2 regions of the Amaricoccus sp. W119 genome follow, and region 1 is predicted to be linked to the other one. Evidence: riboswitches for the same ligand, from Rfam matches in the RefSeq annotation. Region 1 holds a riboswitch; the other holds the start of a gene.

What was found. Region 1 has a riboswitch for thiamine pyrophosphate ahead of thiC (phosphomethylpyrimidine synthase ThiC). Riboswitches for the same ligand answer to the same signal wherever they lie in the genome.
Region 2: another riboswitch for thiamine pyrophosphate. It lies ahead of thiO (glycine oxidase ThiO); the one in region 1 lies ahead of thiC (phosphomethylpyrimidine synthase ThiC).

What each region holds. Positions count from the first base shown of each region.
Region 1 is NZ_JBKQWU010000033.1:6,553-11,036, forward strand. Features, by position in the region: gene guaB (IMP dehydrogenase) at 1-816, opposite strand, end outside; gene thiC (phosphomethylpyrimidine synthase ThiC) at 974-2,773, opposite strand; TPP riboswitch at 2,840-2,950, opposite strand; gene ACLJK8_RS15110 (RlmE family RNA methyltransferase) at 2,979-3,734, opposite strand; gene ACLJK8_RS15115 (Ppx/GppA phosphatase family protein) at 3,801-4,484, opposite strand, start outside.
Region 2 is NZ_JBKQWU010000040.1:10,260-14,743, forward strand. Features, by position in the region: gene ACLJK8_RS16355 (efflux RND transporter permease subunit) at 1-1,123, shown strand, start outside; TPP riboswitch at 1,205-1,306, shown strand; gene thiO (glycine oxidase ThiO) at 1,358-2,392, shown strand; gene thiS (sulfur carrier protein ThiS) at 2,370-2,567, shown strand; gene ACLJK8_RS16370 (thiazole synthase) at 2,569-3,342, shown strand; gene ACLJK8_RS16375 (thiamine phosphate synthase) at 3,339-3,935, shown strand; gene ACLJK8_RS16380 (HesA/MoeB/ThiF family protein) at 3,932-4,484, shown strand, end outside.

The DNA.
Region 1 (4,484 bases):
GGCGAGGATCTGCGCGTCCGGCGCATGGGCGCGGAGCCGCTTCACCGCGTCCACGACGCTCGTGGAATGGCCATGCGCGGTGTCGATGACGATGAGGTCCGCCCCCGCTTCCAGAAGCGCGACAGAGCGTTCGAACCCCATCTCGCCCACCGTCGAGGCGGCGGCCACGCGCAGCCGCCCGAGGTCGTCCTTGGCCGCGCGCGGGTTCAGCACCGCCTGTTCGAGATCCTTGATCGTGAGCAGCCCGGTCAAGCGCCCGCCTTCGTCCACGACGAGCAGCTTCTCGATACGGCGGCTCTCCATCAGCCGCTTCGCCGCGTCGAGCGGGGCGGGCTCGCGCAGCATGGCGAGGTTCTCGGAGGTCATCATCGCGCTGACCGGCGTGTCGTCGCTGGCCGCGAAGCGCATGTCGCGGTTGGTGACGATACCGACCACGACGCCGCGATCATCGACGACCGGGAAGCCGGTGATCCGGTAACGCTCCTGCAGCGCTTTCGCATCGCTCAGCGTCTGGTCGGGACGCAGCGTCACCGGGGCATAGACCACGCCGGAGACGAAGCGCTTCACCCGGTGGACCTCGGCGGCCTGGCCCTCGATGTCGAAGTTGCGGTGGATGACGCCGAGCCCGCCCGACTGGGCCATGGCGATCGCCATGCGCGATTCGGTCACCGTGTCCATCGCCGCGCTCAGGAGTGGAATGTTGAGGCTGATCCGGGGCGTCAGCCGGGTCCGGACATCGGCGGTCGCGGGGAGGATCTCCGATGCGCCGGGCACCAGCAACACATCGTCGAACGTCAGCGCTTCGCGAATTTCCATCTCGTGACCCTCCAAGACAGCCGCCGCCGGCGGGACTGGCCCGTCCTATTTCACGCAGCCGCGGAAAAGGGAACCCTCCCAGCCACCCGTGGCCGCGCGGTCGAATGTCGCCGCGCGGCCGCAGGGTCTCCCTTGGGTCCCACCTGGTCCCCTTGGGTCAGCTCTCGGCGGGATCCGCGACCGGCAGATAAAGCGCGCCCTTCTCGCGGAACTTCTCCGCCATCGCGTCGAGGCCGGCCTTCCGGGCCTCGGCGCGGATGTCGTGGCTGATCCGCATCGAGCAGAACTTCGGTCCGCACATCGAGCAGAAATGCGCGAGCTTGTGCGCCTCCTTCGGCAGCGTCTCGTCGTGGAAGGCGCGGGCGGTGTCGGGGTCGAGGCCGAGGTTGAACTGGTCCTCCCAGCGGAACTCGAACCGCGCGCGGCTGAGCGCGTCGTCGCGGAGCCGGGCGGCGGGATGGCCCTTGGCGAGATCGGCGGCGTGGGCGGCGATCTTGTAGGTGATGACCCCGGTTTTCACGTCGTCGCGGTCGGGGAGCCCCAGATGCTCCTTGGGCGTCACGTAGCAGAGCATCGCCGTCCCGAACCAGCCGATCATCGCCGCGCCGATACCGCTGGTGATATGGTCGTAGCCCGGCGCGATGTCGGTCGTGAGCGGCCCGAGCGTGTAGAAGGGCGCCTCGCCGCAGACCGCGAGCTGCTTCTCCATGTTCTCCCTGATCTTGTGCATGGGCACATGGCCCGGCCCCTCGATCATCACCTGGCAGTCCTTCGCCCAGGCGATCCGGGTCAGTTCGCCCAGCGTTTCCAGTTCCGCGAACTGCGCCGCGTCATTGGCATCGGCGATCGAGCCGGGGCGCAGGCCGTCGCCGAGCGAGAAGCTGACGTCATGGGCGCGCATGATGTCGCAGATCTCGGTGAAATGCTCATAGAGGAAGCTCTCGCGGTGGTGGTGCAGACACCATTTCGCCATGATCGAGCCGCCCCGGCTGACGATCCCGGTCACCCGATCGACGGTCAGCGGGATATGGGCGAGCCGGACGCCGGCGTGGATGGTGAAATAGTCCACGCCCTGTTCGGCCTGTTCGATCAGCGTGTCGCGGAAGACCTCCCAGCTCAGTTCCTCGGCGATGCCACCCACCTTTTCGAGCGCCTGATAGAGCGGCACGGTTCCGATCGGGACCGGGCTGTTACGCAGGACCCAGTCGCGGATGTTGTGGATGTTCCGCCCCGTCGAGAGATCCATGACCGTGTCCGCGCCCCAGCGGATCGCCCAGACCATCTTCTCGACCTCCTCCTCCATCGAGGAGGTGACGGCGGAATTGCCGATATTGGCGTTGATCTTCACGAGGAAGTTCCGGCCGATCACCATCGGCTCGAGCTCGGGATGGTTGATGTTGGCGGGCAGGATCGCGCGGCCGGCGGCGATCTCGGCGCGGACGAACTCGGGCGTCACCTCATCCGGGATCGCGGCGCCGAAACTCTCGCCGTCGCGGAGAGCGGAGCGGCCGAGGTTCTCGCGGATCGCCGCGTATTCCATCTCCGCCGTGATGACGCCTGCGCGGGCATAGGCGAGCTGGGTCACCGCGGCGCCGTTTCTCGCGCGGCGCGGGCGGCGCGGGGAGGGGAAGGCGGGAACGAGCCGCGCGCCCTCGGCGAAGCCATTGTCCTCCGGCTTCACCGCGCGGGGCGCGGCCACCTGCTCGGTATCGGCGCGGGCGGCGATGAAGGCGGCGCGGGACGGCGGCAGGCCGCGGGAAATGTCGATCGCGGCGGCGGGGTCCGTGTAGGGGCCGGAACTGTCATAGACGGCGACGGGCGGCTCCCCGGCTGTCGGGTGCAGGTCGATCTCGCGCAGGGGCACGCGGATCTCGGGGTGGAGATCGCCGGGGCGATGGACCTTGCGCGAGGCGGGGAAGGGGCCGGTGGTCACGGCGGGCGGGGACATGTCTTTCATGCTCTGGCTCCTTGAGAGGGGCGAACCCTCGGAAGCCCGTGCATGCCGGAGTCGAATCGTCTCGCGCCGAAGCCATGTCACCGTCCCTCCGCCAGTCTGAACTGGATCAGGTTCGAAGGGTCACCGCGCATCACAGCGGTTTCTCAGCCCCTTGGCGGGACTCCCCTGGTTGAGCCCCGGAATAGAGCGGCGGATCGCGGCGCGGTCAAGCCCCGGTCTCGTCGCCCGGTTCGCCGTCGGCGGCGGGTTGTCCGCCGCGAAAGCCCGTGGCGACGACGAACTTCTCGGAGGAATCGCTGCGGCTCGCCGGTGGCTTCACGTGGCGGACCTTCTCGAAAAGCCTGTTGAGTCGCGTGACGATCGCGGGATCGGCGCCGCCGCCCAGCACCTTGGCGACGAAGGTTCCGCCCGGCACCAGCACATCCTCGCAAAGCTCGATCGCGGCTTCGACCAGCGCCGTGATGCGCATGTGGTCGGTGCGCGGGTGGCCCGAGGCCGCGGCCGCCATGTCCGACAGGATCACATCGGCCTGACCGCCGAGCCAGTCGCGGATCTTCGCATCGGCGCCTTCCTCGAGGAAATCGAGAACGTGCAGATCGGCCCCGGGGATCGCCTCGACTTCCTGCAGGTCGATCCCGAGCACCTGGCCTGTCGGCTTGCCGCGCTTCTCGCCGAGCGCGTTCACCCGCGCCACCGCCACCTGGCTCCAGCCGCCCGGCGCGTGGCCGAGATCGATGACGCGCGCGCCGGGTCGCAGGAAGCCGAACTTGTCGTCGAGCTCGATGATCTTGTAGGCGGCGCGACCGCGATAGCCTTCCTCGCGCGCGCGCCGGACATAGGGGTCGTTCAACTGGCGCTGGAGCCAGAGCGTGGAGGAGAGCTTGCGGCCCTTGGCGGTCTTCACCCGCACGGTCAGATCCCGGCGGCCGCGGCCCGATCCCTGTTTCCTGCTGTCGACCATTCCACCCCGCCTCCGGCCCTGCCCGCCGCGCTCTCTGCGATGCCACGCGCCTCCGGTCAAGCGGAGCTAGTCCCGCTTCGGGCCTTTCCGGAAGGCGCCGTTCGCGCTCATCATCGCGAAGAGCATCCCCTCACGCAGCCCGCGGTCGGCGACCCGCATCGATTCGGCCGGCCAGACCCGCAGCAGCGTCTGCAGGATCGCCGCGCCCGACATGATGAGTTCCGAACGGTCGCGGCCGAGGCCGATGTCGGTCCGCCGCCCGGCGGGCCCGAGGCGGAGGAAGCGGCCGATCACCTCGTCGATCGCCTTGGCGCTCAGATGCATCCCGTCGACCTTGCGCCGGTCGTAGCGGCGGAGCCCGAGATGGGCGGCGCCGACGGTCGTGACGGTGCCGGAGGTGCCGATCATCTGAAAACCGGCGCAGCCGCCGGCAAGGCCCTGGAGATAGGGTTTGAAGCCGGTGATCTGCTCCTCGAAGAACCAGGACATCAGCGCGAAGCGCGCCGCGTCGTCGGTGACATCGGTATAGCGGTCGTGCAGCGTCGCGACCCCGAGCGGCACGGAGATGAAATCCACGATCCGCGCGCCGCCCTTCTCCGAGTCATGCCCGACGCGGAGGTTGACGATCGCCTGGGCGCGCTCCTCCGGCGGCACGTCGGAGAGGTCGATCCAGACGAGCTCGGTCGAGCCGCCGCCGATGTCGAAGACGAGAACCTGCGACGCCTGCTCGGCGACCAGCGGGGCGCAGGA
Region 2 (4,484 bases), on a different contig from region 1:
GGGCTTCGAATACCAGCTTCTCGATCTCGAAGGCCGGTCCCCAGCCGATCTCGCGAGTGTCGCGGGCGCGGTCTCGGTCGCGGCGAGCCAGGACCCGCGGCTCGGACCGACCTTCTCGACCTTCTCGGCCTCGGCGCCGCAGCTCTATCTCGATCTCGACCGCGAGCGGCTGCAGACGCTCGGCGTTTCGGTCAGCGATCTCTTCGCGGCGCTACAGGGGACGCTCGGCTCGGTCTATGTGAACGACTTCAACCTGTTCGGCCGGACCTGGCAGGTCAATGTCCAGGCCCAGCAATCCGACCGGGCCAGCGTCGAGGACATCGCCCGGATCAACGTCCGCTCCGCCTCGGGCGAGATGGTGCCGGTCTCGGCGGTGGCGACGGTGGAATACCGCGTCGGGCCGCAGTCGATCGTGCGCTACAACAACTTCCGCTCGGTCACGATCAACGGCGCGCCCGCGCCCGGCGTCGCCTCGGGCGAGGCGCTGCAGGCGATGGAGGAGCTGAGCGCGCGCGTCCTGCCGTCGGGCTACAGCTTCGACTGGACCGGCACGGCGCAGCAGGAACTGGAGGCGGCCGGACAGACCACGGTGATCCTCGCCCTGGCGCTCGTCTTCGCCTATCTCTTCCTCGTCGGCCTCTACGAAAGCTGGACGATCCCGGTGCCCGTCCTGCTCTCGGTGGTGGTGGGCGTCGCGGGCGCGATGCTGTCGCTCCTGGTCGCGGGGCTCGCCTTCGACATCTACGCCCAGATCGGCCTCGTCGTCCTGATCGCGTTGGCTGCGAAGAACGCGATCCTCATCGTCGAGTTTGCCAAGGCGCGGCGCGAGGCGGGGGAGTCGGTGCTCGACGCGGCGATCGACGGGGCGCGGATGCGTTTCAGGGCGATCCTGATGACGAGCTTCGCCTTCATCGCCGGCCTGATCCCGCTCGTCACCGCCACCGGAGCCTCGATGCTGAGCCGCCGCGCGGTTGGTACCGGCGTCGCCGGCGGCATGCTGACCGCGGCGCTCGTGGGCATCTTCATCATCCCCGCGCTCTACGTGATCTTCCAGAACCTGCGCGAGCGGGTGAAGCGGATCGGAGCGGGGCGGGAGGCGAAGGAGCCGGAGGCGGGAGCCTGAGGGCGCCCGCCCGCCGGACGGTACCCGCGAACTGATGCCCGCCGCCCCTTGAGTTCGGGGCGCGGGCACTTTATCTGTCCCCTTGAACCGTTGGGGTGCCCGGAAGGGCTGAGAGGCGCGCGGCGTCAACCCATCGCACCTGATCCGGGCAATGCCGGCGTAGGGAACGGATATGGCACAGACGATCATCCTCACCCGCCAGAGCCTCATTGTCCCCCGGGGGATACGGCCGGCATGTCGGACAGTCTAACCTCCCCATCGAACCGGTCGGTCACCGTGCTCGGCGCGGGCGTCGCCGGGCTCTCGGTCGCGACCGAGCTTGCCCGGCGCGGCATCGGCGTCTCGCTCGTCGACCGCGCGGGCGCGCCCGGGCCGGGGGCCTGCTCCTGGTGGGCGGGCGGCATGCTCGCGCCCTTCTGCGAGGGCGAGAGCGCGGAGGAACCGGTGACGCGGCTGGGCCAGGAGGCGGCGGACTGGTGGGACGCGGCGGCGGGCGGCGTGACCCGGGCCGGGACGCTCGTCCTGGCGCTTGGCCGGGACCGGAGCGAGCTCGACCGTTTCGCGCGCAGGACCGAGCGGCACGAGACCCTCGGGCCGGAGGCGATCGCGGCGCTGGAGCCCGATCTCGCCGGCCGCTTCAACCGCGCGCTCTTCTTCGCCGATGAAGCCCATCTCGACCCGCGTGCGACGCTCAAGGCGCTGCGCGACGGGCTCGCCCGCCGCGGCGTGACGGTCGAGACAGGTGATCCGGCCGCCAACGGGGTCGCCGCGGCGGGGGAGGGGGTCGTCTTCGACTGCCGGGGTTTCGCCGCGCGCGACAGGCTCGCCGATCTTCGGGGCGTCAAGGGCGAGATGCTGGTGCTCCGCTGCCCCGATGTGAGCCTGACGCGGCCGGTCAGGCTGCTGCATCCCCGGATTCCGCTCTACATCGTCCCGCGCGGCGACGGGGTTTACATGCTCGGCGCGACGATGATCGAATCCTCGGACCGCTCCCGCGTCACGGCGCGCTCGCTCCTCGAAATGCTGACCTCGGCCTATGCGCTGCATCCGGCCTTCGGCGAGGCGGAGGTGCTGGAGATCGGCGTCGATGCCCGCCCGGCCTTTCCCGACAACCTGCCGCGCATCAGGAGGCGGGGAGCGCGCATTCATGTGAACGGCCTCTACCGCCACGGCTTCCTGCTCGCGCCCGCGATGGCGCGCATGGCGGCCGATCTGGTGACGGGAGGCCCAAGACCGGAGGTGATGGATGAAGATCGTCCTGAACGGTGAGCCGCGCGAGCTTGACGCGGCGCGGCTCGACAAGGCGCTGGTGGAACTCGGCTACGGCGAGGCGGCGATCGCGACGGCGGTGAATGGCGCCTTCGTTCCCGCGGGCCAGCGCGCCGCGACCGAGCTTGAAGCGGGGGACCGGCTCGAAGTCGTCTCCCCCCGGCAGGGAGGCTGAGATGCCGCGTTTCTACGGAGCGGACCTCACGTCCCGGATGATGCTCGGGACCGCGCAATACCCCTCGCCCGCGATCCTCGCCGAGGCGTTCCGCGCCTCCGGTGCCGGGATCGCCACGGTGTCGCTGCGCCGTGAAAGCGGCGGCGCGCGGGGCGGGTCGGATTTCTGGGACCTGATCCGCGAGCTTGGCGTGCGCGTCCTGCCCAATACCGCCGGCTGCCATTCGGTGAGAGAGGCCGTCACCACCGCCCAGATGGCGCGCGAAGTCTTCGGCACGAACTGGATCAAGCTCGAGGTCATCGGCAATACCGACACGCTGCAGCCCGACCCTTTCGCGCTGGTCGAGGCGGCGCGGATTCTCGTCGGCGAAGGTTTCGAGGTCTTCCCCTATACGACCGAGGACCTGATCGTGGCCGAGAAGCTTCTCGACGCCGGCTGCGAGGTGCTGATGCCCTGGGGCGCGCCGATCGGCTCGGGCCTCGGGCTGGTCAATCCCTACGGGCTCCGCGTGCTCCGGGAGCGTTTCCCGCAGGTGCCGCTGGTGGTGGACGCCGGGATCGGCCTGCCGAGCCACGCGGCGGCGGCGATGGAGATGGGCTACGACGCGATCCTGCTCAACACGGCGGTGGCGAAGGCGGGCGATCCCGTCGCGATGGCGCGGGCCTTCGCGCGGGCGGTCGAGGCGGGAGCGGCGGCGCGCGCCGCCGATCCGATGGAGCCGCGCGACATGGCCGCCGCCTCCACGCCGGAAATCGGGAGGGCCTTCCTCGAATGAAACTCGACCGCTTCTATCCGATCTTCGATTCCGCCGATTGGTTCGCCCGGATGCTGCCGCTCGGGGTCCGTTTCGCGCAGCTTCGCGTCAAGGACCGGAGCCCGGAGGAGACGCGCGACGAGATCGCCCGCGCCCGCGACCTCTGCGCCGGGGCGGGTGCGACGCTGGTCGTCAACGACTACTGGGAGCTTGCGATCGAGGAGGGCTGCGATTTCGTCCATCTCGGCCAGGAGGATCTCGACGAGGCTGACCTGCCCGCGATCCGCGCCGCCGGCATCCGGCTCGGGATCAGCACGCATGACGTGGTGGAGCTCGACCGCGCGCTGGCGCTCGCGCCGGATTACGTGGCACTCGGGCCGGTCTATCCGACGATCCTGAAGCAGATGCGCTGGAGCGAGCAGGGGCTCAACCGGGTCTCCGAATGGAAGGACCGGGTGGGCGACCTGCCGTTGGTCGCGATCGGCGGCATGACGGTGGAGCGGGTGCCCGGCGTGCTCGACGCGGGGGCGGATGTGGTCTCGGTCGTGACCGACATCACGCTCAACCCCGATCCCGAGGGCCGGACGCGCGCCTGGATCGAGGCGACGCGATGAGACGCTACGCGCGGCAGGTGGTGCTTCCGGAAGTCGGTGCCACGGGGCAGGAGCGGCTCACGGGGGCGCGGGCGCTCGTCATCGGCGCGGGCGGGCTCGGCGTGCCGGTGCTGCAGTATCTCGCCGGCGCGGGCGTCGGGCGGATCACCGTGGTCGATCCCGACACGGTCGAACGCGGAAACCTGCATCGTCAGGTCATGTATGGCGAGGCTTGGCTCGGGCAGGCCAAGGCCGAGGCGGCTGCGAAGATCCTGCGCGGGCTGAACCCGGAGGTGAACGTGCGGCCGCTGGTCGCCGCGCTCGATCCGGAGAACGCGGGCGAACTCGCCGCAGGCTGCGATGTCGTGCTCGACTGCGCCGACAGTTTCGCCGTGAGCTACACGCTTTCGGACGCCTGTTTCGCGGAGGGAACACCCTTCATCAGCGCCTCGGCGCTCGGCCTCGGCGGCTATGCCGGCGGCTTCTGCGGCGGGGCGCCGTCGCTCCGCGCGGTCTTTCCCGATCTGCCGGAACGCGCGGCGAGCTGTGCGACGGCGGGAATCCTCGGGC